DNA from 3 places in the Sagittula sp. genome. Region 3 is predicted to be linked to each of the others. Evidence: riboswitches for the same ligand, from Rfam matches in the RefSeq annotation. Region 3 holds a riboswitch; each other region holds the start of a gene.
What was found. Region 3 has a riboswitch for cobalamin ahead of ACU0DV_RS07675 (DUF1636 domain-containing protein). Riboswitches for the same ligand answer to the same signal wherever they lie in the genome.

Region 1: another riboswitch for cobalamin. It lies ahead of ACU0DV_RS10430 (DUF4198 domain-containing protein); the one in region 3 lies ahead of ACU0DV_RS07675 (DUF1636 domain-containing protein).
Region 2: another riboswitch for cobalamin. It lies ahead of ACU0DV_RS19430 (ABC transporter substrate-binding protein); the one in region 3 lies ahead of ACU0DV_RS07675 (DUF1636 domain-containing protein).

What each region holds. Positions count from the first base shown of each region.
Region 1 covers NZ_JBRBWD010000029.1:120,379-130,574, forward strand. The annotation lists gene ACU0DV_RS10425 (AAA family ATPase) at 1-2,580, shown strand, start outside; cobalamin riboswitch at 2,680-2,884, shown strand; gene ACU0DV_RS10430 (DUF4198 domain-containing protein) at 3,028-3,813, shown strand; gene cbiM (cobalt transporter CbiM) at 3,818-4,435, shown strand; gene ACU0DV_RS10440 (cobalt ABC transporter permease) at 4,432-5,007, shown strand; gene cbiQ (cobalt ECF transporter T component CbiQ) at 5,011-5,796, shown strand; partial or broken gene ACU0DV_RS10450 (energy-coupling factor ABC transporter ATP-binding protein) at 5,856-6,437, shown strand; gene ACU0DV_RS10455 (hypothetical protein) at 6,563-7,123, shown strand; gene ACU0DV_RS10460 (HWE histidine kinase domain-containing protein) at 7,151-9,736, shown strand; gene ACU0DV_RS10465 (ATP-binding protein) at 9,788-10,196, opposite strand, start outside.
Region 2 covers NZ_JBRBWD010000044.1:84,511-94,706, reverse strand. The annotation lists gene ACU0DV_RS19470 (Gfo/Idh/MocA family protein) at 1-369, shown strand, start outside; gene ACU0DV_RS19465 (dioxygenase family protein) at 366-1,259, shown strand; gene hpaH (2-oxo-hept-4-ene-1,7-dioate hydratase) at 1,266-2,048, shown strand; gene ACU0DV_RS19455 (HpcH/HpaI aldolase family protein) at 2,045-2,803, shown strand; gene ACU0DV_RS19450 (transporter substrate-binding domain-containing protein) at 2,800-3,411, shown strand; gene ACU0DV_RS19445 (MFS transporter) at 3,766-5,055, shown strand; gene ACU0DV_RS19440 (ABC transporter ATP-binding protein) at 5,307-6,068, opposite strand; gene ACU0DV_RS19435 (FecCD family ABC transporter permease) at 6,065-7,123, opposite strand; gene ACU0DV_RS19430 (ABC transporter substrate-binding protein) at 7,120-8,130, opposite strand; cobalamin riboswitch at 8,233-8,422, opposite strand; partial or broken gene ACU0DV_RS19425 (IS110 family transposase) at 8,769-9,434, shown strand; gene ACU0DV_RS19420 (CaiB/BaiF CoA transferase family protein) at 9,446-10,196, shown strand, end outside.
Region 3 covers NZ_JBRBWD010000023.1:45,019-55,214, forward strand. The annotation lists gene cobN (cobaltochelatase subunit CobN) at 1-2,911, opposite strand, end outside; gene cobW (cobalamin biosynthesis protein CobW) at 2,958-4,013, opposite strand; gene ACU0DV_RS07675 (DUF1636 domain-containing protein) at 4,014-4,400, opposite strand; cobalamin riboswitch at 4,518-4,707, opposite strand; gene cobO (cob(I)yrinic acid a,c-diamide adenosyltransferase) at 4,757-5,368, shown strand; gene ACU0DV_RS07685 (YrhK family protein) at 6,094-6,360, shown strand; gene ACU0DV_RS07690 (cobyric acid synthase) at 6,357-7,802, shown strand; gene cobD (threonine-phosphate decarboxylase CobD) at 7,805-8,773, opposite strand; gene cbiB (adenosylcobinamide-phosphate synthase CbiB) at 8,792-9,730, opposite strand; gene ACU0DV_RS07705 (propanediol utilization protein) at 9,727-10,196, opposite strand, start outside.

The DNA.
Region 1 (10,196 bases), on a different contig from region 3:
GTCCGCCGCTTCACGGAACCGGCGCGGGTCGACGGGCTGGGCGACGGGCTGAACGTGCTCTGCGAGCCCAACGAACACGGCAAATCCACCCTCTTCGATGCCATCCAGGCGCTGTTCTTCAAGCCGCACGGGTCGCGCGACAAGGAGGTTTCGTCGCTCAGGCCGCACGCGGGTGGCGCCCCGGAGGTCACGGTCGAGTTGGAGACCGCCGACGGCCGCTTCACCCTTTCCAAGCGCTGGTTGCAGAGGCCCTCGGCGACGGTCCATCAGGGCAGCCGGCTGATCGCGCAGGCCGACGCGGCGGAGGCATGGATCGCCGACCTGCTGGGCGGCGACGCAGGCGGGCCGTCCGGTTTGATCTGGGTGCGGCAGGGCGTCACCGATCTGACAGCTGGCACAACGAAGGAACGGCAGGCCGCGCTCGAAGCCCGCCGCGACCTGATGACCTCCGTCGGGGACGAGGTCGAGGCGATGACCGGCGGGCGGCGGATGGACCGGGCGCTGGCGCGCTGTCGTGACGAACTCTCCGCTCTTGCCACCGGCACCGGCAAGCCGAAGACCGGCGGCGCTTGGAAGGCCGCCATCGACACGGTGGAGGCTCTGACCGAGCAGGAGGCAGCCCTTTCGGCGACCGCGCGCGACCTTCACGACGCGCTGGCCGAGCGCAAGCGCGCCCGGCGCGACCTTGCCGAATGGGACGCCCCCGACGCCGTGGCCGAGCGCAGCGAAAAGCTGGAGACCGCACGCGCCGCCCATGCCGCCGCCATGCGCCACGCCGAGGAACTGGATGCCGCCGCCCGCAGGGTCGACATGGCGCGCCTGACGGCGGAGGCGGCCCGGGGCAAACTCGCCTCCCTCCGCGCCGCGCAGACCGAACGGGCCGAAGCCGCGCGCCATGTCGAGGCCACCGGCGCCGAAAAACTGGCCGCGGCCGCCGCGCGGGACAAGGCGCAGGCCAAACGCGATGCCGCGCAAAAGACGTTCGACGCCGGAGAGGCTGCCCTGTCTAAGGCAGAGGCCACCCGCAACGCCGCGCAACGGGCAGAGGCCGCGCGCGGCGGCGCCGATCGCCGCAACGAACTGGAAAACCGCATCGCGCAGGCGGAGGAGATGCGCCGCCGGATGGAGACGGCGGCAGGCGCCGCCCGCAACGGACCCGACGCCACGGCGCTGCGCCGGATCGAGACGCTGGCCAACGCCCATGCCGCCGCCATCGCCGCCCGCGACGCCACCGCCACGCAAGTCATCGCCCATTACACGGCAGGCTCCGAAGGAGCGATCCGTTTCGGCGACGCCGCTCTGCCCGGCGGACAGACGGTCCCCCTCGCCCGGACCACCCGCCTCGACATCGCCGGTGTCGGTCACTTGGAGATCCGACCGGGCGACACCGGGCACGACACGGGGACCGTGGACGCCGCGGCCAAGGCGCTGCGCACAGCACTCGCAGCCGCCGGTGCCGAGACGCTGGAGGACGCGCGCGATGCCGCCGCCGCCCGGAACGAAGCGGAACGGCAGCACGCCGAGGCAAAAGCCGTGCTGCAGAGCCTCGCGCCGGAGGGTATCGAACAGCTCCGCGCCGCGCTCTCCCGGATCCCCATCCCTGTGGAGGGCGAAGATCTGCCCGATCTGGCGCAGGCGGAGGCAGACCTCGCCGCCTCGAGAGAGGCAAGGGACATCGCCCGCAGCGCGCTCGACACCGCAACGGAACGGCTGGCGGACGCCCGGGCGGAGGTGCTGCGCGCCGACACGGCCCTGACCTCGTTGCAAGACCGCCTGACGCGCGCCGAAGACGCCTTTGCGCGGACCGGTGGCGCCACGGAAGACGAACTGGCCTCCGAACTGGAGGCGCTGGAGGCGGCACTGGCCCAAGAGCAGGCCGCACATGCCGCCAAGGCCAAGGATGCGCCCGATCCCGCCAATGCGCGCGCCGCACTCACACGCGCGGAATCCGTGGAAACCCGTGCGCGCGATGAAACCGCCCGACTGAAGCTGCTCCTCGCCCGGCTCGAAGAGCGCATCGGCCGGTCCTCCGGGGACGCGGTCGAGGAGAGGCTGGCCGAGACGACCGAAAAGCTGACGTCGGCCCGCGAAGCCCTTGCCCGGATCGAACACGAGGTGGCGGTGCTGCGGCGGCTCGAACAGGCGCTGGAAACAGCCCGGAACGAGGCCCGCGACCGCTATTTCGCCCCCATCGCCCGGGAACTGAAACCGCTCCTGCACCTGCTCTGGCCGGACGCGGAACTGACCTGGGGCGAGGAATCCCTGCTGCCGGACGCGCTGCTCCGCGATGGCCAGAGCGAGCCGGTCGACATACTCTCCGGCGGCACGCAGGAACAGGTGGCCCTTCTGGTCCGGCTGGCCTTTGCGCGCATGTTGTCCCACGCCGGGCGCACCGCGCCGGTGATCCTCGACGACGCGCTGGTCTTCACCGACGACGACCGGATCGAACGGATGTTCGACGCGCTGCATCGCCAGGCGGGCGACCTCCAGATCATCGTCCTGACCTGCCGCCAGCGCGCCTTCCGCGACCTGGGCGGTCATGCGCTGAGCTTTGCAGCCGTGGCGCCGGAAGACGCCTGACGCCCACCCGCCCATCGCGTTTCACGGGGGACCGCGCCTGTGTCAGGCCGGTTCCTGGCCCCTCAAAAATAGCAATTGACCGGGCGCGCGCTTTTCTGGCAAGGAAATCGCACGTCCGGTTCCGGGGTTTTCACGCCCCGGAGGAAAGAGGGAATGCAGTGCGGCACGCCAGTGCCTACCCTGCAGCTGCCCCCGCAACTGTAAGCGGCAAGCAGGGCTGATATGCCACTGGAGAAATCCGGGAAGGCCAGTCCAGATGCGATGACCCGCGAGCCAGGAGACCTGCCGGACTGGCGCCCATGGAAGAGGCGCTTTTCCACCGGACGCCGGGGTGCGCGTCTGGCCTCGTGCGGCGGCGGGTCATTCCGCCGCGCGGATGGGGTCGAGCGTTCCCTGCGTCCAGAAACGACGCGCGCCGGGTGTGGCGCAGTGGACAGGGACGACTTCATGAAACGCAGGTTGAGTGCCCTTGCGGCGTGCATCGCGCTTCCGGCGATGACACACGCGCATTTCCTTCTCGAATATACATCGGACACCATCATCGACCGCCCCGGCGACGTGCCGGTCAAGCTGATCTTCTGGCACCCCTTCTCCAACGGCTACGTGATGGAGATGGAGACGCCCCGGGAATTCTTCATGGTGCATCACGGCAAGCGCACCGATTTTCTGGACACGCTCGAACCGACCGTCTTCACCGGGTCCGAGAACGAGGCCCCGGCCTTTCTGGGCAGCGTCCCGGTCAAGCGGTCGGGCGACTACGTGCTCGTGACCGTCCCGCAGCCCTATTTCGAGGAATCCGAAGACAAGTACATCCAGCAGTACACCAAGGCCTTCCTCAACCGCAGCGAACTGCCCACCGACTGGATGAATCCGGTCGGTCTCCCGGCCGAGATCCTGCCGCTGAACAAGCCCTACAACGTGCTGGCCGGCTCCACCTTCACCGGACGGGTCATGTCCGAAGGCCAGCCCGTCGCCGGCGCCGAGATCGAGGTGGAGTTCATGGCGGCCGAGCCGGACATGAACCAAGCGCGCGCCACCGATCCGGTGGTCAGCCCGCCGCCCGGCGGCGCGGTCGTGATCCTCTCCGACGACAGCGGGTATTTCACCTTCGGCATCCCGAGGGCCGGACACTGGGGCTTTGCCGCGCTCGGCGTGGGCCCGGTGACCGAGCACGAGGGCAAGGAACTCAGCCAGGACGCCGTGATCTGGATCCGCGCCTGGGAACTGGAGTGACGCCATGCACATCGTGGACGGAGCCCTTTCCAACCCGGTCGTGATCGGCGGGGCCGTGCTGGCGGCGGGCGGCATCGCCTGCGGCCTGCGGTCGCTGACCATGGAACGCATCCCCGCCGCCGGTGTCCTGTCGGCCAGTTTCTTCGTGGCCTCGCTGGTGCATGTGCCCATTGGCCCGTCCTCGGTGCATCTCATCATGAACGGTCTTGCCGGACTCGTGCTCGGCTGGGCCGCCTTTCCGGCGCTCTTCGTGGGGCTGCTGCTTCAGGCGGTGTTCTTCGGGTTCGGGGGCCTCACCGTGCTCGGGGTCAACACGCTGAACATCGCATTGCCCGCCGTCTTGGCGGGCCTCCTCTTCGGGCGGCTCATCTCGCGCGGGACGCCGGTGACGGGGGCCATCTGGGGCGCGGTCGGCGGCAGCTTCAGCATCGCCGCGACAACCCTTTTCGTGGGCTTTTCCCTCGCGCTGTCCGGCGACGCTTTTATCCCGGCGGCCAAGCTGGTGTTCGTCGCCCATATCCCGGTGATGATCATCGAGGGGCTGCTGACCGGATTTGCCGTCCTGCTGGCCCGCAAAGTCAAGCCGGACCTGTTCTTTGCGCTGCAGCGAGGCACAACATGAAACGCCTCGCCCTTGCCGCCGCGCTCATGGCGCTGCCTCTGCCCGCCCAGGCCCACAAGGTCATCGCCGCCGTCTTTCCCTCCGGGTCCTCCATCGAGGGCGAGATCGGCTTCTCCAGCGGCGAGATGGCCGTGGGCGAGGAGGTGATCGTCACCGCCCCCGACGGAACCGAACTGGGACGCGCGGTCACCGACGCCGATGGCTTCTTTGTCTTCACCCCGGAACAGCCGGTCGAGCATCGCTTTCGCGCCGATCTGGGCGCCGGGCACGTGGCAATGACCACCCTGCCCGCCGAAGACGTGGCCGCCATCCTCGGCAAGCCGGTGATCGAGACCCCGCCGCCCGCCGCGACCTCCGACGCAACCACCCCGGCCGCAGTCGCCGGGCTGACGGCAGAGGAGCGTGACGTTATCGCCGAAGCCGTCCGGGACGAGATCCGTCCCCTGCGCCGCGAAATTGCCGCTTACAAGGAAAAGAACGATCTGCAGACCATCCTTGGCGGGCTGGGCTACATCCTCGGCCTGTTCGGCCTGGGATTCTACATCGCGGCCCGCCGCAAGATGGCGGTCTGATCCATGGGTCACGTCCTGACACAGGCGCAGAAGACGCTGGCCGACACCGGGGCACCGGGCCTGACCGCGGTGAACCAGCTCGACCCGCGCACCCGCATCCTGGGCGCCTGCGTCTTCGGCGTCGTGGTCGTCGCGCTGTCATCGCTGGCTGCACTGCTGGCGGCACTTGTCGTCTCCGCCGCCTTCCTCTTGCTCTCGCGCCTGCCCATCCTGCCGACGCTGAAGCGCATGGCGGCGATGGACGGCTTCATCTTCTTCATGCTGGTGCTCTTTCCGTTCACCGTGCCCGGCGACGCGATCTTCTCCGTCTGGGGGTTCGACGCGACATGGCAGGGTCTCAGGCAGGCGGTCGAGATCGCGCTGACGGCCAACGCGGTCATCCTCGCCCTCATGACGCTGGTCGGGTCGATGGAGCCGGTCACGATGGGCCATGCGCTCTACCGGCTGCGGTGTCCCGAAAAACTCGTGCACCTGATGATGTTCACCATCCGCTACATCGAGGTCCTGCGCGAGGAATACCTCCGCCTGCGCGCCGCGATGAAGGTCCGGGCCTTCCGCCCCACGACCTCGTGGCACACCTATCGCACCTTCGGCTACCTCGTGGGAATGATGCTGGTGCGCGCGATCGAGCGGTCCGAGCGCATCCTCGCCGCGATGAAATGCCGGGGGTTTTCGGGGCGCATCGTGCTCCTCCAGGACTTCGTCTACACGCGCCGCGACGCGATGTTCGGCCTACTTCTAGTGGTCATCTGCGCAACGCTCCTTCGGCTGGACGTCACATGGCCCTGATCGACATCGAAGACGTGCACTTCGGCTACCCGGGCCACGACCCCGTCCTGAAGGGCGCAAACCTGAGGCTTGAACCGGGCCAGCGCCTGTCGCTGACCGGCCCGAACGGCGCGGGCAAGTCGACGCTGCTGCGGCTGATCCTTGGACTGCAACGGCCCGACAGCGGCACGATCCGCGTTTTCGGCACCCAGCGCGTGACCGAGGCGGACTTCCACGAGGTGCGCCGCCGGGTCGGACTGGTGTTCCAGGACCCCGACGATCAGCTGTTCTGCCCGACCGTGGCAGAGGACGTGGCCTTTGGGCCCCTGAACCTCGGCCGCAGCCGGGAAGAGGCGCTGGCAATGGTCGACCGCGTTCTGGGCGACCTGGGCCTGACCCACCTGCGCAACCGGATCACTCACAAGCTGTCCGGCGGCGAGAAGCGGCTGGTCACCCTGGCGACCGTGCTGGTGATGGAGCCTGAGGCGCTGCTGCTGGACGAGCCGACCAACGCGCTCGACACACGCAACGAAGCACGGCTCCTGGAAATCCTCGACGCCCTGCCCCAGGCCATCCTGCTGGTCAGCCACGATCCGAGGTTCCGCGACAGGCTGGCGCCCGACTCCGTCGAGTTGTGCGACGGCAAACTCATACCCGCCTGAAGAGGCGCGTTTACCACCTTCGAAGCCCTCCAGAAAAAAATGCGGAATGTTAATAATTCTGCGGAACGATTGCAGTGTTTCCGCGTTCTACGACTCTGGACTTCTAGGAAGGTGACCTTACGTTGATGTTATTCGCAGATGTATCGCTGTCCGGAGGGCAGGATACGCTGTCTCTCAGGCACAGGATTCGTAACGACACCGGCCCGGAACATGCCCGTGTGGAACTCCGTTTCGACAACGTCTTCCACGATCCGCATGCCCGCCTCAACGACTTCCTCCGCGTCCAGCAGAAAGCCCTTCTCGCGCTGTGCCGCCGCACCGCCGACAACAAGTCCCTCCTCAGCCGGGAAATCATCGTAGATCTTCTGATGCGGCTTTTTGCCGATGTCGGCCCCGGGCCTACGCAAGGTCAAGCTGGCCAGCCGCTGCATCCTGTGGCAATCGACTACATTGTGCTGGGATCGCGGTTGGGAACTGAGGTGATCCGGCGCAGGCTGGTCAAGGCGGATCCGGACATCGCCATGCCATCCTATTTCCTTGCCCCTCCGGTCGGACCGGTCTGGCAGCGCCATTGCGCTGGCCTTGACTCTATGGCCGCGCGCAGTCCCGAGGCCGACCGCATTGTCGCGGACGCCACGGAAGCATTCAAAATCTTCGACCGCGCAGCCGCAGCGCATGTCTCCTGAACCAACCGGACTGAAAGGGTCGCCTATATGAAAATCGCAAGGGCTTCGGGTTCCGACAGCGACAGCGTGGACCTCACCAATTGCGACCGCGAACCGATCCACCAGCTGGGTCGGGTACAGTCCTACGGCGCCTTGCTCGCCGTCTCGACGGACTGGATCGTCCAACACGCCTCCGAAAATCTTCACGACATCCTCGGCATCGACCATGACAGCGCGATCGGCCGTCCGTTGCAGGACCTCATCGTCCACGACGGTTTCGAACGGATGCGCAAGAGCATGCACCTCACCGACACGCCGGATGGCGTGGTGCGGCTGTTCGGCATGACCCTGCAGAACGACAACCGGACTTTCGACGTGTCCCTGCACGGCAGCGGACGCCACATGATCGTGGAGTTCGAGCCGCGCGCGGTCTCGCACGGCCGCGATGTCATGTCCGAGGTCTACCCCCAGATCCTTCAGCTGAAGGGCTGTGCCGACCTCGAAAGCCTCGCCCGCAGGGCTACCACCGCGCTGCAGAAACTCGCCGGTTTCGACAGCGTCATGCTCTACCAGTTCCAGGCCGACATGTCTGGCAAGGTTCTGGCGGAAACCCGGAGCGACGGCGCTCACAGGTACCTCGGCCTGATGTTCCCGGCTTCCGACATCCCCGCACAGGCCCGCGCGCTCTACAAACGGTCGCTGCTGCGGCTGATCGCCGATGTGGACGATCCGGGCAGCATGATCTCTCCGCCCCACACGGTCGACGGCGCGCCCGTGGACCTGTCGCTCGCCGTGACGCGCGCCGTCTCTCCGATCCATATCGAGTACCTGAAGAACATGGGCGTCAATGCCTCCATGTCCGTCTCGATCATCAAGGACGGCGAACTCTGGGGCCTGTTTGCCTGCCACCACCACAGCCCGCGCTACATCGACTACGAACGCCGCACCGCGTTCGAGATGTTCGCGCACATGTTCTCGTACGAGCTGACACGGTTCGAGGACGGACAGCGCAAGATCGCGGAGGTGAACACCAACCGTCTGCAAAGCCGCCTGATGACGCATATGGCGGACGGACAGAAACTGGCGGAGAGCCTGCTGGCGGTCAGCGACGATATCCAGTCGGTCCTGCCGCACGACGGGCTGTGCCTGTATGACGGCGAGTCCCCGACCTGTATCGGCACGACCACCACCGCGGAGGAGGTCCGCAGCATCGCGCGGTTCCTCGACCGCTCCATCGGCTCGCAGAATTACTACACCGATTGCCTTGGCAACGTGCACGAACCCGCCCGCGATTACGAGGATCGCATCGCCGGTGTTCTGGCCATCCCCATTTCGAAGCGGCCCCGGGATTACCTGCTGCTCTTCCGCCGCCCGATCAACGACACGGTGTCCTGGGCGGGCGATCCGAACAAGCCGGTCACCGTCGGCCCGAACGGCGTGCGCCTCACGCCGCGCAAGTCGTTCGACGTGTGGAAGGAAACCGTGGCCGGTCGGTCCGCTCCCTGGACCAACCAGGAGGTGCACGCCGCAAACCTGCTGCGCACCGTCCTGCTCGAGGTCTTCCTCAAGGTGACGGATGCCGCGAACCTCGAACGGGAGCGGGCACAGGAACAGCAGCAACTGCTGATCTCCGAACTCAACCACCGCGTGCGCAACATCCTCAACCTGATGCGCGGGCTGCTGTCGCAATCGCGGGCCTCCGCTGCCACGCTGGAAGATTTCACCGCCAACCTCGACGGGCGCATCCACGCGCTTGCGCGGGCGCACGACCAGCTTACCGCGGATCACTGGGAACCTGCCTCGCTTCGTGAACTGATCGTCTGCGAATTCGCGGCCTATGCCGACGGCAAGGCGGCACGGGTGAAGATCACGGGGCCTGATGCTCTGGTAAAGCCGCAGGCCTACACCACGCTCGCGCTGGTCCTGCACGAGATGGCGACAAACTCCGTCAAGTACGGCGCGCTCTGCGACAGCCGCGGGCGCGTGGACATCAACATCTCGCAGGACAACGCGGGCGGTCTGCTGATCGACTGGTTCGAACGCGGTGGCCCGCCGGTGTCGCCGCCGGAACGTCGCGGCTTCGGAACGGTCATCATCGAGACGTCGATCCCGCACGAACTGAAGGGCGATTCCCGGATCCACTACAAGGTGACCGGGGTCGAGGCCCACTTCCGCCTGCCGCCGCACGTCCTCGCCAAGGTGATCGAAGAACAGGCGGCTCCGTCGCCCGCCCCGGTCCAGCCGGCACAAGAGGCCGCAGGCGCCGATTTTGCCGGTCCCGCCCTCGTGCTGGAGGATTCGCTGATCATCGCGATGGACGCGGCCGCCATGCTCGAGGACATGGGCGCCTCCCCGGTGGAGATCGCCTCGTCCGTCAACGACGCGATGGCATGGCTTGAAACAGTAACCCCCAATCACGCGGTGCTGGACGTGAACCTCGGCGACGAACAGTCGCTGCCCGTCGCGGAAAGGCTGCATGACATGGGCGTGCCGTTCGTGCTGGCAACCGGCTACGGCGACAACCAGGCGCTGGTCGAAACCTACCCACCCTGCGAGATCGTCCAGAAGCCGTTCACCGACACGGCGCTCAGATCGGCGTTCGAGCGGCTGGCAAACAGCAAGCGCAAGGCCTGACGAATTGCCGTCGCGGCGGGTGATCCCCGCCGCGGCAGCGCAACCCGGATGTTATTGTGTTGCGGACAGGGGCGGCGGACGGGGGTTCGATCCCTGCGCCGCTTCCGCGTCGCGATGTTCCTGCGCAAGTTTCAGCACCCGGACCAGTTCGATGCGCGAGATCGGCTTGGCAAGGAACTCGTCCATGCCGGCCTGAAGGCACTTGCCCACGTCCTCGGCAAAGATGCTGGCGGTCAGCCCGGAGATGTAGACCCGCGACACCGGCCCCCGCAGCGCGCGGATGCGGCGGGTCGCCTCCGGCCCGTCGACCTCGGGCATGTGCTGGTCCATGAGGACAAGGTCGATCCCCCCCTTGGCCACGCGTTCCACCGCCTCGGCACCGCCGGAGACGGAGTCCACCTCATGCCCCAGGCGTTTGAGCATCGCACAGGCCACGGTCAGGTTGACCTTGCTGTCGTCC
Region 2 (10,196 bases), on a different contig from region 3:
ACAGTCAATGTCTGTGACAGCGCCGTTGCGCCGTGGAGCTGGGAGCTGACCGCCCGCGAGAACCCTGCCTATCCAGCAACTGCCGAGGATTGTTACTGGATCGGCGGCACCGAAGGCTCGCTCTCGCTGCCGAACCTGACGCTCTGGCAGAACCCGGGCAAGCGCTCGTGGTGGGAGCCCATCTCCGGTTCTAAGTTGCTCTTCGACTTTTCTGACCCGTTGATCCTTCAGGCCGAGCAATTCGGCCGCGTGATCCGGGGCGAAGAAGCGCCCCTCGTTTCTGGCCGCGACGGGTTCGCCGCATTGGCGGTGATCGAGGCGGTAAAGCTGTCCGCCGCAACCGGCCAAACTGTGGAGGTAGACCGATGACCATTCTTTCCGGCGTATCTGAGGTCACGCCAGCCGTGCAGGACGTCATGGCCCGGACCACCGATCCGCGCCTGCGCGAGATCATGACCTCGCTGATCACCCATCTGCACGGTTTCATCCGTGACGTCCGGCTGACCGAGGCCGAGTTCCAGCAGGCGACGAAGATCCTCAACACCATGGGGCAGCAGTCGAACGACAAGCACAACGAGTTCGTTCTGATGGCGGGGTCGCTCGGGGTGTCTTCGCTGGTCTGCCTGCTCAACAACGGCGACAATGGCACCACCGAAACGACGCAATCGCTGCTGGGGCCGTTCTGGCGGCTGAACCATCCGCTGACCGAAAACGGCGGCTCGATCCTCCGGTCGGAGACGCCGGGGCCGCGTCTGGACGGTTGCTTCCGCTTTGTCGACAAGGAGGGCCAGCCAATCAAAGGGCTTGAGGTGGACATCTGGCACGCCTCGCCCGTGGGGCTCTACGAGAACCAGGACGACAGCCAGGCAGAGTACAACTTGCGCGGCAAGTTCCTGACCGGCGCGGACGGCGTGGTGCGGTTTCGCTCGGTTCGGCCCGTGGGCTACCCGATCCCGACCACCACCACCGTGGGCCGGCTGCTGGAGGCGCAGAACCGTCACCCGTACCGTCCGGCGCATGTGCATGTGCTGGCGCATAAGCCGGGGCTGAAGACGTTGATCTCGCAGATTTACGTCGATGACACCGACTACCTGCACACGGATGTGCAGTTCGGCGTGACCCGTGCGCTGGTGGGCGAGCTGACCGCCCATGACGAACATCATCCCGTCGACGGCGACGTGGGCCAGTGGTTCAGTCTCGATCATACGCTGGTGCTGGAGCCCGGCGAATCCAAGCTTCCCATTCCTCCGATCAAGTGAGTTCCCATGCTGAGTGACACCGAACGCCAGGCCGCTGCCGATGCGATCCTGAAGGCAGAGCAGACCCGCGAAGTCTGCGTGCAGCCTTCGACACAATGGCCCGGCATGACGCTGGAGGACGCCTACGATGTGCAGCGCCGCTGGGCCGAAGCGCGGATTGCCGCCGGGGCGAAGATCGTCGGTCGCAAGATCGGCCTGACCTCCCGCGCGATGCAGCAGGCGTCCAAGATGACGGAACCGGACTACGGTGTGATCCTAGATGACGCGCTCTATCGGGACGGGGCGCGGATCAGCGCGGGGACCTTCATCAAGCCGCGGCTCGAGGTCGAGCTGGCCTTTGTCATGGGTGCGGACCTGGAAGGCGCGGGGTGCCAGGTGCACGATGTGCTGCGTGCCACGGAATACGTGACCCCGGCGCTGGAGATCATCGACTACCGCACGGAGGTGCCGCGCCAGATCGTCGACACTATCGCCGACAATGCCGCCTATGGCGCGATCGTGCTGGGCGGACGCCCCGTGCGGCCCTTCGACGTCGATCTGCGCTGGCTCGGCGCGACCCTCTCGCAGAACGGCAACATCGAGGAAACCGGCCTGTCGGCGGGGGTCATGGGGCATCCGGCCGCGGGGCTGGCATGGCTGGTGAGCAAGCTCGCGCCGCTCGGCAGCGGTCTGAAGAAGGGCGACATCGTGCTGGGCGGGTCCTTCACCCGGCCCGTGGACATCCGCTCCGGCGATGTGATCTTTGCCGATTACGGGCCTCTGGGCGCGATCGGAGTGTCCTTCGAATGATGCCGGCCAACAGCTTCAAATCCCGGCTGAAGGCTGGGGAGGTGCAGATCGGCCTTTGGTCTTCTCTGGCCGATCCCACGGTGTCCGAGATCCTCGCCGGGTGCGGGTATGACTGGATGATGCTCGATCTCGAGCATTCGACGGCCAGCCCGGCGGATGCGCTGGCCTGGCTGCGGACGCTGGCGGCTTACCCCGTCAGCCCAGTGGTACGCCCTGGCTGGAACAACCCGGTGGAGATCAAGAAACTCCTGGACGCGGGCGCGCAGACCCTTCTGATCCCCTATGTCCAGAATGCCGAGGAAGCGCGGCAGGCCGTGGCTGCAATCACCTATCCGCCCGAAGGCATTCGCGGCGTGTCCGGCATCACCCGAGCGACGCGGTTCGGCGCGGTACAGGGCTACGCCCAACGGGCCAACGAAGAGCTGTGCCTTCTGGTGCAGGTGGAAACCCGTACGGCGCTGGACAATCTCGAAGAGATCGCCACCACGCCCGGTGTCGACGGCGTTTTCCTCGGACCGGCAGACATCGCCGCCAGCTTTGGCCATGTGGGCCAGCCCTCGCATCCGGAGGTCAAGGCCGCCATCCTCGACGCCATGGCCCGGCTCAAGGTGCTCGGTGTGCCTTCTGGCATCCTGTCGCTGGATCAGGCTTTTCTGCAGGAGGCCAGGGGCGCGGGCGCGGCCTTTGTCGCCGTCGACGTGGACAGCGGCATGCTGCGGCGCGCGGCCTGCGCCCGCCGAGCGGAATGGGCATGACCTCTCTGCGCATCGCTTTCAATCTGAACAACCGCGCCGTGGTGCAACTGCACGACGGCGTCTTTACCGGCCCTGCCGCAGAGGTGGCGCGTCATATCGCCGAGGCGCTTGGCGACGTGACCCTGAAGGGATACCCCGACGCGCGCAGCATCTTGCAAGACATCGGCAGCGGCTGGGACATGGCCTTCCTCGCTGCCGATCCGAAACGTGCCCACTTGATGCGTTTCAGCACACCATACCTGCAGGTCCGTGCAACCCTGCTCCTCCGCGCAGACAATCCCGCAAGAACCTTTGCGGAGTTCGTTGCGACGGGGCAATCGATCCTTTCGGTGGCGGGTGCAGCCTACCACGGGAATCTTACGCGCCTCGTTCCCGAAAGCTGCCTGATCGCCGCAGAAAGCGCCGCAGACGCGAGACAACGCTTTGCCGATGGCGACGCTCCGGCACTCGCGGGGCTGCGCGCAACTTTTGCCGACAGACCTTTCCCGGAAACCCGGATGCTCCAGGACGATTTCGCCATAATCTCTCAGGCGGTGGCGCTCGCCCCGGAAGCGGCCCCCCTGTTGGACACTGTCGAGATCGCCATTCACAAGGCGCGCTTGTCCTGAGACCTGCCGTAAAGTGCACTATCCCGAATGCTCTTGGGACCCAACGTCACCTTGAGAAGATCCGCGCCACCACGGCGTGAAAAGCTTGATCAAAACCGCGTCCTTGCCATCACACTCCGCTTAGGGTCACCAAATGCTGCGGCGGGGGACATGGGGACCTGAACACTCGGCCGTGCGGAGCGTATTGCTGGCCGTCGGCGACTGCGAGCAGCATTGGTCAGCTTGCGAAAGTCCGCAGTACTGACAGACAGGGTTTTCTCCGTGCGTGTTCGAAGCGCCGCTTGATGCACGCAAGATGGACCCGAGCTCTGGCGCAGTATTGCGCTAGTCGCCTTCGAAGCCGAAGGTGCGGCCATGGCAACAGAAACAGACTTCTCCTTTGCTGCGCTGACCGGTCCGGCGAGACGGCACATCCGGGTGTTTCAGGTCCACCAGTTTCTTGATCGTTTTGCGATGGGTCTGACGGTTGCCGTCGTTGCACTGGCGTTGTCCGATCGGGGCATGGACCTCTTCCAGATCTCGCTCCTGTTTGGCGTCTACTCACTGACGACCATGGCGATGGAACTTCCGTTCGGCGGACTGGCCGACAACGTTGGACGCAAGCCGGTCTTCCTGGCCGCAGTCGTCGCCAGCCTGGTCTCTCTGGCACTCTTTCTCTCGACGCGCGATTTCTACGTTCTCGCGCTCTCATTTGCCTTCATCGGTTTCGGGCGAGCCCTGCGGTCGGGCACGCTCGACGCATGGTTCGTTGAGACCTTCCGAGCCGCTGCGCCGAACGTGGACGTTCAGCCCGCTCTCGCAAAAGCGCAGTGGGCGAATGCCATGGGCCTGGCGGTGGGAGCTGTCTTGGGGGGCGTGCTGCCCGATCTCTTTGGGCCGGTGGCAGAGAGTCTGGGTTTCAGCGTTTACGACGTCTCTTACGCCGCGAGCTTTGCCGTGATGCTTGGGGTGTTCACCTACACCTTGCTTGTCATCATGGAGGATCCGCGCCCGTTGAACCCTCAAGCCCTGAAACAGGGGTTTGCAACTGTACCGCAGGTGATCGGGGACGCAGGTCGTCTTGCCCTCAGACATCCGGCGTTGTCGGTGCTGTTGGCGGCTCTGGCGTTTTTCCTGATGGCGACCAACCCGGTCGAAGTGATCTGGCCGACCCATGCAAAACCGATGCTGGAGGAAGGTTATGCGAACACGGTCATCGGTGTCCTGACCGCCACCTATTTCTTTTCAATCGCATTCGGCGCGTCTCTGTCTCCGTACATCAGTCGGATTTTCAGACGACGGCACGCGATCACCCTTGCCGCGGCTTTCGCCTGCATGGCGGGCGTTCAGGTCGCGTTTGCCCTTCAGGACGGCATCGCGGGCTTTGCGACGGTTTTCATCCTGTATTCGGTTCTCCTTGGCGTATCCGAGACGCCCGCCAGCAGTATTCTTCATCGATGCGTAGAAGACCGCCAGCGATCCACGATGCTGTCTCTGAGGTCGCTGATACAGCAACTCGGAGCAGCTCTGGGTCTGGTCTTGGTGGGAGCGGTCGCCGAGGCCTACTCCACACCTGCGGCCTGGATCGTCGGCGCCGCGTTTCTTGTCGTTGCCGTGATCCTGCTCGGCATCCTCGCCAAACGGCTCGCCGCAGAGATTGAATAGCGATCATTTGAGCGACATGCATCGTCGGTAAGAAGTGGGCTTGCAGCGGACTCGCGGCGGTGCTGCAAGGGCAGGTGGAAGGTCACAGCGATCTCCGCATTGATCTGACCGAGGAAGTGCTTGGCTCCGTTGGGCAGCACTTCGGCGATGGAGGCCGCGTTTTGGCCGCGCTGCGCCGGCAGGTGGCGGGATGTGCAGCGCGCTCGGACTGGGACTGGCCGGTGACAGAGGCGATGAAGATGCCCTATCCGCTATAGGGCATGGGAGAAATGGAGGCGCGGCGATCCGTCGGGTGCCGCGTGGCGCACCGCCGCGACGCCGAATACATCGGCCAGCAGAGCCTCGTTGAGCACCTCGTGTGGACGGCCCATTGCCACCAGTCGGCCCCGGCTGAGCACCCCGATCCGGTCACAGGCCGCGGCCTGGTTGAGGTCGTGGAGCGCTATGACCCGGGTGATTGGCAGGGCCTGGACAAGAGCCATGAGTGAGAGTTGATGGCGTATGTCGAGATGGTTCGTGGGCTCGTCCAGCAGCAGCAGGTCCGGCGTCTGCGCCAGTGCGCGGGCGATATGGACGCGCTGACGTTCGCCGCCCGAGAGGGTGTGCCAGAGACGTTCGGCAAAGGCGGCCATTTCCACGGCTCTCAAGGCATCATCGACGGCAGCCTCATCTTCGCTCCCCCAGCCTCGCAGCGGCGAAAGATAGGGCGTGCGCCCCAGGTTCACCGCTTCCCGGACGGTCAGGCGGTCCGTCGTCTCGGCCTGCTGTTCGACGAAGGCGATGCGCCGGGCGCGCAAGCGGGCAGGCATCCGCCCTATCTCCTCGTTTTCCGCCAGGACGCGGCCCGTTGTGGGACGCCGAAGTCCCGCGAGGCAACGCATGAGCGTGGATTTTCCAGAGCCGTTAGGGCCGATGAAACCGACAAGTTCCCCGGGCTCTACGCAAACCGAGATGTCCTCAAGCAGGGGCGTGCGGTGCACGCGGGTCGACATGCGCTGCACCTCGATCCTCATCGCCGCGCTCCCCGGATGAGGATCAGCGCAAAGGCCGGAGCGCCGACCAGCGCGGTCACCACACCGATGGGCAGGACCTGCCCCGGGACGATGATGCGGCTGATGACGTCTGCCGCGACAAGGAACACCGCACCCGCCAGCGCCGAGGCGGGGACCAGCCGGTCGTGGCGTGTGCCGACGAGAAAGCGCATGGCATGCGGCACGACAAGGCCAACGAAGCCGATCGCGCCCACTTTGGAAACGAGCACCCCAACCATGATGGCGGTGACGGTGATGAGACTGCCGCGCAAGGCCGGCACGTTGATCCCGATGGATGCGGCTCCGTCCGCACCGAACGTAAAAGCATCAAGCCCACGCCGGTGCCAAAGACATAGCGCGACACCCCCGAGGGAGACGGCCGTGCAGGCCCCGACGTCATCCCAGCGGATGCCCGACAGATTGCCCATGAGCCAGAACATGATGCCGCGCGCCTGCTCGGCATTGGCGGAACGGGCGATGGTGAAGGCGGTCAGAGCGTTGAACATCTGCGAGCCGGCGATCCCGGCGAGGATGATTGCGGCCGCCGCCTGGGTCCCGCGCCCGCCACCCGCGCTTCCGTTCACTGCGTGGGCCAAAGCCACGACGCATCCGAAGGCAACAAGCGCTCCGGACAACGCACCGAGCGACATCGAGATTGCCCCGCCTCCGATGCCCGCGACCGACACGAGGACCGCCCCCGTCGAGGCACCTGCAGACAAGCCCATGAGGTAGGGATCGGCTAGCGGATTGCGCAGCAGCGCCTGAAGAACGACCCCGGTCAGGGCGAGGCCAGCCCCGCAGCAGGCGGCCACGATCGCCCGCGGGAGGCGGTAACTCCAGATGATGCCCGCCTCGATCCCGTCGACCGGATAGCCCGCGCCCCACAGATGGTTGGCCAGCGTCCGGCACACCACGGCAAAGGGCAGACTGGTCTCGCCGATTGCCGTACCTGCAAGGATGGTGGCCCCAAGCAGAAGAGGCGCGAGCCAGAGCCCGTGCCGTACCGTGATGCGCGCGGGTGTGGCCGCCATGGTCATTCGAAGGACATCTTCGAAAGGGCTTCGGAGAGCGTTTCCAGCCCGTAGATCGACCGCATCGTCGCGCTCATGGCGTGCGCATCCATCTGCACGATCCGGTCCTCGCGTACGGCCGTCATCTGGCTTGCGACAGGATCGGTGCGCAGGAACTCCAGCTTCTTCTCGATGTCGTCGGCGGGAAAGCGACGGCGGTCCATGTAGGCGATGACGATCACGTCCGGGTCGGCCCGGGCGATGCTCTCCCATCCCACTGTCGGCCATTCCTCGTCGGAGGCGATGACATTCTCGATCCCCAGCTTGGACATCATGTAACCCGGCGCCCCGAGGCGTCCGGCGACATAGGGATCCATTTCGACGTCGGCGGAGGAGAACCAGAACACGGCCGACAGGTTCTCGGGCAGGTCTAGGCCTTCCGCACGGGCAATGGCGCGTTCTTCGGTCGCCTGAAGGTCCGAGACAAGGGTTGCGCCCGCGGTGCGCACGTCGAATATCTCCGCCAGCTCCCGAATGCCCTTGTAGATCGAGGCCGTCTCAAAGGCGCCGACGCGTGTGCCATCGCCTCCGGTGGAATTGTCCTTGGTGTCGCAATCGGCGGGCAGGATGTAGGTCGGGATTCCGATGTCGTGGAACATCTCCCGTGTGCCGACGTTGCCGCTCTCGCCCACATGCCATTCGTATTGCACGGCGACCAGCCCGGGCTTCTTCGCGACCACGCTCTCGAAGCTGGGGTCGTTGTCGGCCAGCCGCTCGATCGCCTCGTTGACCTCCGCGAACTCCGGCAAGACAGGGTTGAACCAGACCGAGGTGCCCGAGACCTTCGGCGCGAGGCCGAGCGAATAGAGGATCTCTGTCGCGGACTGCCCTATCGTCACCACGGTGTCCGGTGCGGCGTCGAACGACACATCGAGCCCGCAGTTTGTCAGTGTCAGGGGGTAGTTCGTTTGCTGCGCGTTCAGCGCCGTCGCGGCGCTGGCCAACAGCGCGGCCGTCATCAAGGTCTGTCTCATCCGATCCGTCCCGTCAGAGAGGACCATCAGGGGAAAGACGCGAAACGGAATGCGACCCGGCGGCCACGTCATGTTTCCCGCCTCGGCACACCCCGTCCGGTCGTGGTTTCGTTCATGTCGGCAGGTCTCCTGACTGACGGGTCACAGCGCCTCTCGCCTTCCCGGGACGAACCCAGTGGCGCATCGAGAGGCACTCACCGCCTACAGTTGCGGGGGCAGTTCCGTTTGCCGGCCGAAGCCGGAACGGATTCCCTTTCAATTCCCGAAGGAAACCGACGCCGCAATCTCTGGCATAGTTCCCGATGCACGGCAAGTGCGGGGCGGCACGAACGCAATCGCCGAAGCCGAGGATGGCGAGTGCGTCTGAAAGGCGAAATTAGGCTCGGAGCGGATCTGCGGCGGTGCGGCAAGGGCAGGCCAAAGGTCACCTCTGGCGCGCCGTCGCTGCAGGCCCATTCCGGCAGTTCACGCGATCCGCCATTGCCGCCATCGCTTTCGCCGCTGCTGCCATCTAGTGGCTATGAGATGCCGTAACGGGGCCTGTCTCGCGACCCGCCCATTATCGTTGCAAGATCGAGGGCAAGCTGGCGCCATTCCCGTATCGGATCCACATGGAGGACTGCGGGATGAAGCTGTGAATTGGGCTGGATGTGTCGCTTGAGAAGACCGCAATTTGCGTGATCAGCGAGCATGGGAAGATCGTGAGGGAGGCGGAGGTGTCCAGCGAGCCCGAGGCGCTGTTGCTCTGGATCGGCGATCAGGACGGGGAAGCTGCGGCTATCGGGCTCGGAGCTGGCCCCCTGTCGCAATGGCTGCATCGCGGGTTGTCCGCGGCTGAACTCCCTGTCGTGCTGATGGAAACCCGGCAGGTGAAAGGCGCCTTGAAGGCCATGCCGATCAAGACGGACCGCCGGGATGCCGAAGGGATCGCACGCCTGCCGCACCTCGGCTGGTTCCGACCGGTTCACTGCAAATCAGTCTCCGCACAAGAGGTTCGCGCTGTGCTCACCGCTCGCAAGGCGGTGCAGCAAGGGTTCATCACGCTTGAAATGTCCCTGCGCGGGCTACTGCGGAACTTTGGCTTCAAGGTTGGCACTATATCCCGTGGCCTATTCGAACATCGTATACGCGAACTGGCGGCAGGTAATCCGATGCTGGTAGCGGCAACCGAACCCATGCTTCGCGCGCGGGCAGCGCTGCGACGAGAACTGGCAGGCCTTGAACGCCATGTCCGCCAACCTGCCCATGACGATCCGGTCTGTCTGCGCCTAATGTCGATGCCCGGGACTGGCGTGGTCGCGGCAAGAGATCCGTTGTGCTGGACGTCAAGGATGCAGATGACCTCGCAACGCTGCGCGCGCTGCAGGAGACCGCGGACGTCTTTGTCGAGAATTTCCGAGACGAGACCCTGGCGAAGATGGGGCTCGCGCCGGACCAGCTGCGGCAAAGCCATCCCGCGCTTGTCGTCGCCTCCTGCAAGGGCTTTCTGAAGGGTCGCTACGAACACCGCGCAGCCATGGACGAGGTGGTGCAGATGATGACCGGTATGGCGTACCTGACCGGGCCAAAGCGGCGTCCGTTGCGCATCGGGTCTTCTGCCAATGACATCATGGGCGGGCTGTTTGCCGCCTACGGCGTGCTCGGCGCGCTGATCCAGCGCGGCAAGACCGGGCAGGGGGCTGCGGTCCGTTCGGGCCTGTTCGAGAACTGCCTTCTGCTGGTGGCCCAGCACATGGTGCAGTTCGACATCGAAGGCGAGGAAAGCCCGCCGATGCCCGAGCGGGTGTTCTCCTGGCCGATCTACGACCTGTTCGAAACGGCGGACGGGCGGCAGATATTCGTGGGCGCGGCGACGGACGGGCAGTGGGAGAAACTGTGCATCGGGCTCGGGCTGGAGCACTTGCTCGCGGATGACCGTCTGAAGACCCGCCCCGACCAGATCAGAGCGCGTGACTGGACCCTGCCGCAGATTGCGGCGGTGATCGTTGCACGGCCCTTCGACGAGATGGTGCAGGTGATGGAGGCCAACGACCTGCTGTTCGCCCCGGTTTCCCGTCCTGCCGAGA
Region 3 (10,196 bases):
CGGCATTGCCTCCGGTGACCTGCTGGGCGGCGGCAAAGCCGCCCTCGTGCCCGGCGAAGTCCATGGCCAGGAGCAGGTCGGTTTCCGGCAGGTCGTGCAGGTGCACGAAGCTGTCGGCGGCGGCGACGCGGGCGGCGAGGCCCTGCGCATCGCGGGTGGCGGCGTCGCCGTCCAGCGCGAAGGCCGAGGCGGCAAGCCAGGCCTCCCCCGCGGCGCGGCGGCCCGCGTCGCTGTAGTCCTCGAGCGTGGCGCCCATGTTCAGGCCGAAGCTGCCCGGTGCGGGGCCGTAGACCCGGGCGAGGTCGGCGCGCCCGGCGAAGGGGTTCCAGTCGGGCGCCTCGTCGCGCTGCGCCAGCGCGCGCACGGCCTGTGAGAAGAGCGCGGAGAGCGTCGGGAAGACGTCGCGGAAGAGGCCGGAGACGCGGAGGGTGACGTCGATGCGCGGGCGGTCGAGTTCCGCGATGGGCAGCACCTCGATCCCCGAGACCCGTTCGGAGCCCTTGTCCCAGACCGGCTTCACGCCGAGGAGGTGCAGCGCCATGGCGAATTCCTCGCCGGCGGTGCGCATGGTGGCGGAGCCCCAGAGGTCGACGATCAGGCCGCGGGGCCAGTCGCCTTCGTCCTGCAGGTGGCGGCGCACCAGCTCCTCCGCCAGTTTCACGCCCTGCGCATGGGCGGCGCGGGTCGGGACGGCGCGGGGGTCGGTGGTGAAGAGGTTGCGGCCCGTGGGCAGCACGTCGCGGCGGCCCCGGTAGGGCGAGCCGGAGGGCCCCGGCGCGATGCGGCGGCCGTCGAGCGCGGCGGGGATGGCGCGGCGTTCGGATGCGGGCGAGCCGGTGAGGTCTTGTGGGAGGTCTTGCGCCGTCGGATCCCTGCGACCCCAGATGTGCAGGCCCTCGCCGAACTGGCTTTCCTTCACGTCGCAGACGAAGCGGTCGATGCGGGTGATCGCCTCGGCGGTGGAGCTTGCGCGGTCGAGGCCGAGGTCGTCCTCCACCCCCAGCGCCTGCGCCTCGTCCCGGATGTCGGATTGCAGCCGGTCGCGGCGGCGCGGGTCGAGGCCGTCGGCGTTGGAGAATTCGTCCAGCAGCGCCTCGAGCCGGGCGAGCCGGTCCGGGGTGCCGCTCTCGCGCAGCGGCGGGGGGACGTGGCCGAGGGTGAGCGCGCCGAGGCGCCGCTTGGCCTGCGCCGCCTCGCCGGGGTCGTTGACGATGAAGGGGTAGATCACCGGCAGGGTGCCGGTCAGCGCCTTGGGCCAGCAGGCGGCAGAGAGCGCCACGGACTTGCCCGGCAGCCATTCCAGCGTGCCGTGCGCGCCGATGTGGATCAGCGCGTCGGCCTGCTGTTGCAGCCAGAGGTAGAAGGCGACGTAGCCGTGACAGGGCGTGCGCGAGAGGTCGTGATAGTCGTCGTCGCGGGTTTCCGGCGTGCCGCGTTCGGGCTGGAGCGCGACCGTCGCGCGGCCGCAGCGGAGGGCGGCGAAGCGGAAGGCGCCGTCCCGGACCAGCGTGTCGGTGTCGGGGGCGCCCCAGGCGGTATGGAGGTCGTCGCGCAGGGTGTCGGGCAGTCTGGCGAGGGCCGCCTCGTACTCCGCCAGCGGCCAGCTTTCGGTACGGGCCAGGAGGGCAGCGGGCAGGTCGGCGGGGGCGCCCGTCACGTCGTGGCCCGCGTCGCGCAGGTCGTCGAGGATCGCGCGGGCGGAGGCCAGTGCGTCGAGGCCCACGGCGTGGCCGATGTTCCAGTCCTTGCCCGGGTAGGTCGAGAGAATCAGTGCGGGGCGGCGCTCGGCCGGGGTGCGGCGGGCCAGGGACAGGCGCGCCACCACCCGGTCGGCGAGGGCCGCGATGCCCTCGGCATGGGCGGCATGGGCGGCGCGGGCGAACTGCAGGTCGGGGTCGCGCGCGCCGGTTTCCTTGAAGGAGACGGGTTCGCCCAGGATGGTGCCGTCGACTTCCGGCAGCACCACGTGCATGGCGAGATCGGCGGGCGAGACGCCGCGGTCGGCCTCTGCCCAGGCCTTGCGGTCGGAGGTGGCCAGCACGCACTGGAAGACCGGCACGTCGGCGGCGTCGAGCGGCGAGGTGCCGTCCGCGCCCTTGCCGGAGAAGGCAGTGGCGTTGACGATGGCCGCCGGGGCCAGCGCCGCGATCTGGCGGCGCAGCCAGCCCGAAGCCTCCGGCGCCTTCAGCGAGGGCACGAAGAAGGCGGTGACGGCGAAGCCGCGTGCGGCGAACTCCTCGTAAAGCGCGCGGATCGGCGCGAGGTCGGCGGAGACGAGGTAGGAGCGGTAGAAGACCACCGCCAGCGGCGTCTTGCCCGGCTCCCGCGTCAGCACCGGGCAGGTCACGCCGTGTTCGGGCGTCCAGGCGCCCAGCGGCGGCAGGCCCTTGGCGCCGCGCACCGGCCCGGCATAGAGGCCCGCCGCCAGCGCCAGTTGCGCCAGCGCGGCCTGCGCCGCCACGGTGCCCCCCGCGTCGCAGAGATGCGCCAGCCGCCGCAGCGTGGACACCGGCAGCGTCGACATCTCGTCGAGCCGCCTGTCCTCGCGCCCGTCGGCGGGCAGCACGGCCAGCGCGATGCCCTTCTGCTGCGCCAGCGCCAGGACCTGCTGCAAGCCGTAGGACCAGTAGGGCACGCCGCCGATCAGCCGGATCAGGATGCCCTTCGCGCCCTCCAGCGTCTGCTCGACATAGGTGTCGACCGAAAGCGGATGCCTGAGGGCTGCAAGGTTGGCAAGGCGGAGCGTGGGCATCCGCCCCTCCGGTCCGCCGCCGCGCCGCCAGCCTTCGGCGAAGGCGCCGAGGTCGCTGTCGGAGAACGACAGGACGACAAGGTCCGCCGGGCTCTGGCCCAGGTCCTGCGGCGTCTCGCTCTCTTCGAGGCCGTGGCTTTCGCGGAAGATGACGTGCATCGGCGGTTCCCGGGGAAGGCGGCGCAGAGCCCCGCCCTACTTCATGTCACTCTGCGGCGACCGGCGTGGCGCCGAGGACCGACCGGATGGCGTCGGGACGGATGTCGTCGTGTTCCGCGATGACCACGACACGGCTGACGCGCGCCTCGTCCGGCTTCCACGGGCGGTCGTACTGGTGACGCACGCGCGCCCCCACCGCCTGCACCAGAAGGCGCATGGGCTTGCCCTTCACGGCGGCGTAGCCCTTCACCCGCAGGATGTTCTGTTCCTTCGCGAGCCGTTCGATGGCAGCGACGAGCTGCGCGGGCGTGTCCTGCTCCGGCAGTTCCACCACGATCGACTCGAAGTCGTCGTGTTCGTGGTCGTCATGATCGTCGTGATGCGAGGGGCGCGCGTCCATGTCGTCCTCGGCGGCCGCTTCCAGCCCGAGGATAACGCGCGGGTCCACCACGCCCTCGGCGACCTCGACCACCGGCAGCGGGCGCGGCGCCTCGGCGGCGATGATCGCCTTGGCCTTCGCCACGCCTTCGGGACCGGCGAGGTCGGGCTTGGTCAGGAGGATGATGTCGGCGCAGGAGATCTGGTCCTCGAAGACCTCGCTCAGCGGCGTTTCGTGGTCGATGCTGTCGTCCGCGAGGCGCTGTGCGTCGACGCGCGCCACGTCGGGGGCGAAGCGGCCTGCCGCCACCGCCTCTGCGTCGGCCAGGGCGATCACGCCGTCGACGGTGATCTTCGACCGGATGTCCGGCCAGTCGAAGGCCTTCAGCAGCGGCTTCGGCAGGGCAAGGCCAGAGGTCTCGATCAGGATGTGATCGGGGCGCGGATCGAGCGCCATCAGCGCCTCGATCGTCGGGATGAAGTCATCGGCCACGGTGCAGCAGATGCAGCCGTTGGCCAGTTCCATGATGTTCTCGGCAGGGCAGTCGGGGATGGCGCAGGACTTCAGGATCTCTCCGTCGACGCCCACGTCGCCGAATTCGTTGACCACCACGGCCAGGCGACGGCCACCGGGGTTCTGCATCAGGTGACGCACCAGCGTGGTCTTGCCGGAGCCGAGGAAGCCGGTGATCACGGTGACGGGGAGTTTGGCTAGATCGGTCATTCAGTCGGCCTCCAGTGGGGTGTTCGGGGTCAGGGGCGGGATGCGCGCCACGCAGTTGCGCTTGAAGTGTTCGGGCCGCTCGCGCCACGGGATCAGCCCGTCGCCGGTCGCGTGATAGCGCGCCGCGCCGTCGAGCAGCATGTCCGGATGCGACACCTCGTCGACATTCCCGAACACGTAGGTCCAGCGGTCGCCGCCGCGCAGGGCGACGGTGCAGCCCGCGTCGCAGTTCTGCAGGCATTCGACGGCGGTCAGGCGCAGGCCCGCGGGCAAAGGCCGGGCGGCCAGCGCGTCGTAGAGCGCCTGGCCGGGCCGGCGGTCGTCGGCGGGGATCTCCTGCCCCCGGCGGCACTTCACGCAGACCAGAAGTTCGGCTTCCGATGACATGGCAACCTCGCGCGTCTCATGGGGGGACCTTGAGCGGGGCACGGGCCATGACAGGCCCTCTCCCGACCCCGGATCACCCCGTCCGGTTTCGTTCCTCCGCCCCTTCCACGGCGCGGCCACTGGCAGGTCTCCCGGCTTGCGGAACTGGGCGGCAGGGGGTCCCTGTCTGCCCAACGGCACCCGGCCTTCCCGGCGATCTCGCCAGTGGCTTCGGGCCCTTTCCGGTCACGGTCGCGGGGGCGGCTGCGCCTGACCCCGACGCGGGGCTGCGCATTCCCTTTTCACCTGCTAGACACAGGCACCAGCACCCCGGCTGATGCGCCGGACGCCCGGCAATGTCAAGGAGAGCCCGCGCCATGAGCGAAGACGAGAACGCCCGCCACACTGAAAAGATGAAGAAGATCAAGGCGGCCCGCGACCGGATGATGGCGACCAAGACAGAGGAGAAGGGCCTGATCATCGTCCACACCGGCACCGGCAAGGGCAAGTCGTCCTCCGGATTCGGGATGATCATGCGCTGCATCGCCCACGGCATGCCCTGCGCGGTGGTGCAGTTCATCAAGGGCGCCTGGCCCACGGGCGAAGGCACCTTCCTGCGCGAACGCTTCGCGGCCGAATGCCGGTTCTTCGTGTCGGGCGAGGGCTTCACCTGGGAGACGCAGGACCGCGAGCGCGACATCGCGGCGGCACGGAACGGCTGGGAGATCGCCAAGGCGCAGATCCTCGACCCCGAGGTGCAGTTCGTGCTGCTCGACGAGATCAACATCGCGCTGCGCTACGACTACCTCGACATCGACGAGGTGGTGGGGTTCCTGCTGGAACAGAAGCCGCCGATGACCCACGTCTGCCTGACCGGGCGCAATGCCAAGCCCGAACTGATCGAGGCGGCGGACCTCGTCACCGACATGACGCTGGTCAAGCACCCGTTCCGCGAGGGGGTGAAGGCGCAGAAGGGTGTCGAGTTCTGAGCCTGCGGGATCCGGGTTTCGGCGCGCCTGCGGCGCCCCGACCCGCTGGGGGTTCCCCCCAGACCCCCAAGGTATTTTCGCCAAGATGAAGGAAAGGCTTTCTTAACCGGAATCGCGGAGGCTCGCCGGGCGGTACAGGGAGAGGTCCCGATGACCGCCCAAGGTGAAGGCACCGCGTCTCCCCCTTCCCGGAAGGCCCGAGGCGCGGTGCCCGACCCTCTCCTTCATCTTGGCGAAAATACCTCCGCCGGAGGCGTCCTGACGAGGCCGCATGCGTCATATGGCTGGCAAGGGCGCGGCATTTGCCAGAGGCGCGGGGCGGGATGGGTCGCGGTCTCGCGTTAAAGGCGAGGGCGAATTTTCTTGTTGCGCGGATTTGTCGGTGGTGGCCTCGCGGGAGGGTCAAGCGACGAAGCTGCCTAAGGTCTCCTGGCCCTCCGCGACCGCTGGCGTCGCGTTTCCCTGGAAGGTGCAAAGGCACACCTTAGCCGCGGGTCGGGGCTTTTTCCGGACACTTTCCGTTTTGGTTTCTTTGCATCCACGGCCGATGTGGCAGCGTCGTCAGAGGTGTTTCGGGGGCGCTGTTCGGACCGCCGGGCGGTTTTGTTCTCAGGCTGTCTTCGAGTGCGTGGCGACGGGCGATGGCGGGCGGTGCGTTGACCCTGCTTCGCAGGCTGGTAACGGTGGAGGTCAGTACGCCCAGGCCATGAAGGGACCGCCGCCCGATGTTCAGGAAACGGATGCAGGACGCCACCTCCCGGCACGAGGAGGTCTATGGCTTCTACGAGAAGCTCTATACCACCATCGACCTTTGCGCGGGGATGGCCTTCCTCGTGGGGTCCGTGCTGTTCTTCTGGGAGGAGACGCAGTACCCGGCGACCTGGCTTTTCACCGTGGGTTCCGTCCTTTTCGTCGCGCGGCCCGCGTCGCGGTTTGCGCGGGAATATCATCTCGCGCAGCTGCCGCTGCCCGGGGATCGTGATCCGGAATGACGCGCGCACTCATGCTTCAGGGCACCGGGTCCAACGTGGGCAAGTCGGTGCTGGTGGCGGGGCTCTGCCGCGCGGCGCTGCGCCGGGGCCTGTCGGTCGCGCCGTTCAAGCCGCAGAACATGTCGAACAACGCCGCCGTCACCGTCGACGGCGGCGAGATCGGGCGCGCTCAGGCGCTGCAGGCGCGGGCCTGCGGGCTGGAGCCGCACACCGACATGAACCCGGTCCTCCTCAAGCCCGAAACCGACGTGGGTTCGCAGGTGGTGGTGCAGGGCAAGCGGCTCGCCACGGTCCGGGCGCGCGAATACGCCGCGCTGAAGCCGCAGTTGCTGGGCCATGTCACCGAGAGCTTCGGGCGTCTGAAGGCGCGCCATGACCTGGTGATCGTCGAGGGCGCGGGCAGCCCGGCCGAGGTCAACCTGCGCGCCGGCGACATCGCCAACATGGGCTTCGCGGAAGCAGCAGGCCTGCCCGTCGTGCTGATCGGCGACATCGACCGGGGCGGCGTGATCGCGCAGGTGGTGGGCACGCAGGCGGTGCTCTCGCCCGCGGACAACGCCCGGATCGCGGGCTTCCTGATCAACAAGTTCCGCGGCGACCCGTCGCTGTTCGACGACGGTTACGCGCTGATCGAGGCGCGCACCGGCTGGCGCGGCTTCGGCACCGCGCCGTGGTTTGCCCATGCCTGGAAACTGCCCGCGGAGGATGCGCTCGACATCCGGGCGCCGGAGCGGCGTGCGGGGCTGCACATCGTTTGCCTGCGCCTGTCGCGCATCGCCAATTTCGACGACATGGACCCGCTGGCGCAGGAGCCGGGCGTGCGGCTGACCATGCTGGGGCACGGAGAGCCGATCCCCGGCGATGCCGACCTCGTGGTGCTGCCCGGCTCGAAGAGCACGCGGGGCGACCTGGCCTTCCTGCGCGACCAGGGCTGGGACATCGACCTGGCCGCCCATCACCGGCGCGGCGGGCATGTGCTGGGCATCTGCGGCGGCTTCCAGATGCTGGGGCGGAGCGTGGCCGACCCGGACGGGATCGAGGGCGCGGCTGGCGAGACGGCGGGGCTCGGGCTGCTCGACGTCGACACGGTGATGACCGGCGACAAGCGCCTGACCCGGGTGCGCGCGCAACACGCCGCGACCGCCCTGCCCTTCGCCGGGTACGAGATCCACATCGGGCGCACGACCGGCGCGGATTGCGCGCGGCCCTTCGCCTTTGTCGACAACCGGCCCGAGGGCGCCTGTTCCGCGGATGGCCGCGTGATGGGCAGCTACCTGCACGGCATGTTCACCGACGACGCCTTCCGCGCGGGGTTCCTGAAGCGGTTCGGGGTGGCCTCGTCGCAGGCATACGATGCCACGGTGGACGCGACGCTGGATGCCCTGGCGGATCACCTCGAAACGCATCTCGATGTGGAGGGGCTGCTGGCGGTGGCACGCTAGCCTCAGCGCAGCGCGGCCTCCACCATGGGCCATTCGTCGCTGCCCGGCAGGCCCAGCCGCAGCCATGTGGCGCTGTAGGGGAAGATGCGGCTCCAGACATGGGCCTGGGCAAGGCGGTCCTGCGCGGCCACGGCATCGGGCACCGCGTAGGTCCGGAAAAGCGGGCAGCCCCCCACCAGCGGCCAGCCGCGCGCCATGGCGAGCGCGTCCATCGCGGCGCAGTCGTAGTCGAGGCGGGCGATGGTCTCCGCCTGCCAGCCGGTGTCGGCGAGGGCGGTGCAGGCGATCTCGATCGCGGGGCCGGAGACGGGCCACGGTCCGGCCATGGCTTTCAGCCGCTCTGCCAGCGGGCCGGTCGCGAGCGCGAAGCCCAGCCGCAGCCCTGCGAGCCCGTAGAACTTCCCGAAGGAGCGCAGGACCACCACGTTGTCGCGCAGGCGGTGCAGGTCCGGGGCGATGCAGGCGTCGGGCGTGGCATCGCCAAAGCTTTCGTCGACCACCAGCAGCCCGACCTGTTCGGACAGCGCGGCCACCGCGTTAGTGTCCACCACGCGGCCGTCGGGGTTGTTCGGCGTGACGACGACGGCCAGGTCGGCGCCGTGGAGCGCATCGGGGGTCGCGACCTCCTCCACCGTCCAGCCGAAGGCCCGCAGGCAGGCGGCGTGTTCGTTGTAGGTGGGCGTCAGGACGCGGGCGGTGCCGGGTGCGGCGAGGAAGGGCACGGCCTGGATCGCGGCCTGCGCGCCCGCCAGTGGCACCACCTCGGCCCGGGTGGCATAGGCGCGGGCGGCGACGCTGCGCAGGAGGTCCATGTCGGTGCGGGTCGGCAGCGCCTGCCACGCCTGCGGCGGCACATGCGGCACCGGGTAGGGCACGCGGTTGATGCCCGTGGACAGGTCGATCCAGTCGAGCGCCACGCCGCCGAAGCGTCTGATCGCGGCGTCGAGGTTGCCTCCGTGGTCGCGTGCCATGTGGTTCCTTTCGTGTCGCTAGAACGCGGCGAGTGCCAGAAGCAGCACCCCGGCCAGCGCCATGCCCCGCATGTAGGCCCGGAGCGCCCGGCGCATGTCGCGCGCCGCAGGGTCCGGGGCGCCGGCGTTCAGCCAGGGCTCCTCCACCCGGTGGGTGGCGTAGACGCGCGGGCCCGACAGGCGTACGCCCAGCGTGCCCGCCATCGCGCCCTCGGGCCAGCCCGCGTTGGGCGAGCGGTGGGCGGCGGCGTCCCGGCGCACCACCTTCAGCGCCTCCTTCAGACGGCGCGGCGTGCCGAGCGCAAAGAGCGCGGCGGTGATCCGCGCCGGTATCCAGTTCACCACGTCGTCGAGCCGGGCGGCGGGTTTGCCGAAGGCCTCGTAGCGGTCGTTGCGGTGGCCGATCATCGAATCCATCGTGTTGATCGCCTTGTACCCCACGATGCCCGGCAGACCCAGCAGGACACCCCAGAAGAGCGGCGCGATCACCCCGTCGGAGGCGTTCTCGGCCAGGCTCTCGATCCCGGCGCGGGCGACGCCCCCGGTGTCGAGCTGCGTGACGTCACGCCCGACGATCATCGCCACCGCCTGCCGCGCGCCGTCGAGGTCGCCGCCGCCCAGCGGACGGGCGACCGCCGCCACGTGGTCGTGCAGGGAGCGGACGGCGACGAAGGGCCAGGCGAGGAGGCCGGAGAGGAAGATGCCCGCCCAGCCGCCGGGCAGCGCCAGCGCGATGAGTGCGGCAAGCGTCATCGGAAGGACGGTCACGAGGAGGACGGTCAGCGCGCCGAGGGCGATGCGTCTGTGGCGTGGGCCCGCGTTCCAGCGCCGTTCGCAGAGGGAGATCAGGTTGCCGATCCAGACGACCGGGTGGCCGATCCGTTGGTAAAGCCGGTCGGGCCAGCCGATCGCCGCGTCGAGCACCAGCGCCACCAGCATCGTCGCGGCGAAACTCATGGGCGTTGTCCGGTTGTGAAGCGCAGCACCTGCGTCAGGCCCGCCTCGCGCAGCGCGGCTTCTGCTTTGGCTGGCACGGTGCCGGGGGCGAAGATCAGCCCGCGGGCAGAGCCGGTGTGCGCCCGCACCACGCCGAGCGCCTTCAGATCGCGTGCAAGCCCGGCCATCGGGTCGCCGGGTCCGCGCAAGGCGTCGCAGCGGGCGGCGGAGGCTGTCGCGACGCGCGCGGCCCGTGCGAGGTCGCCCGCCGTCACCGCCTGTTTCCAGTCGGTCACGAGGTCGCCGACCTCCGGAAAGGCGTGGTCCGCCGGGTCGGTGCGTGTCGGCGCCCCCCAGAAGCCGCCGACAACCTCGCAACGGGGCGGCGCGGGCAGGCGGTCGGCGATGCGCCCTTCGCGCGAGGCCCAGAGCAGCCGGTCCGGGTCGGGGAACATCAGCGGATCGCAGGCGCCTTCGACGGCAAGGC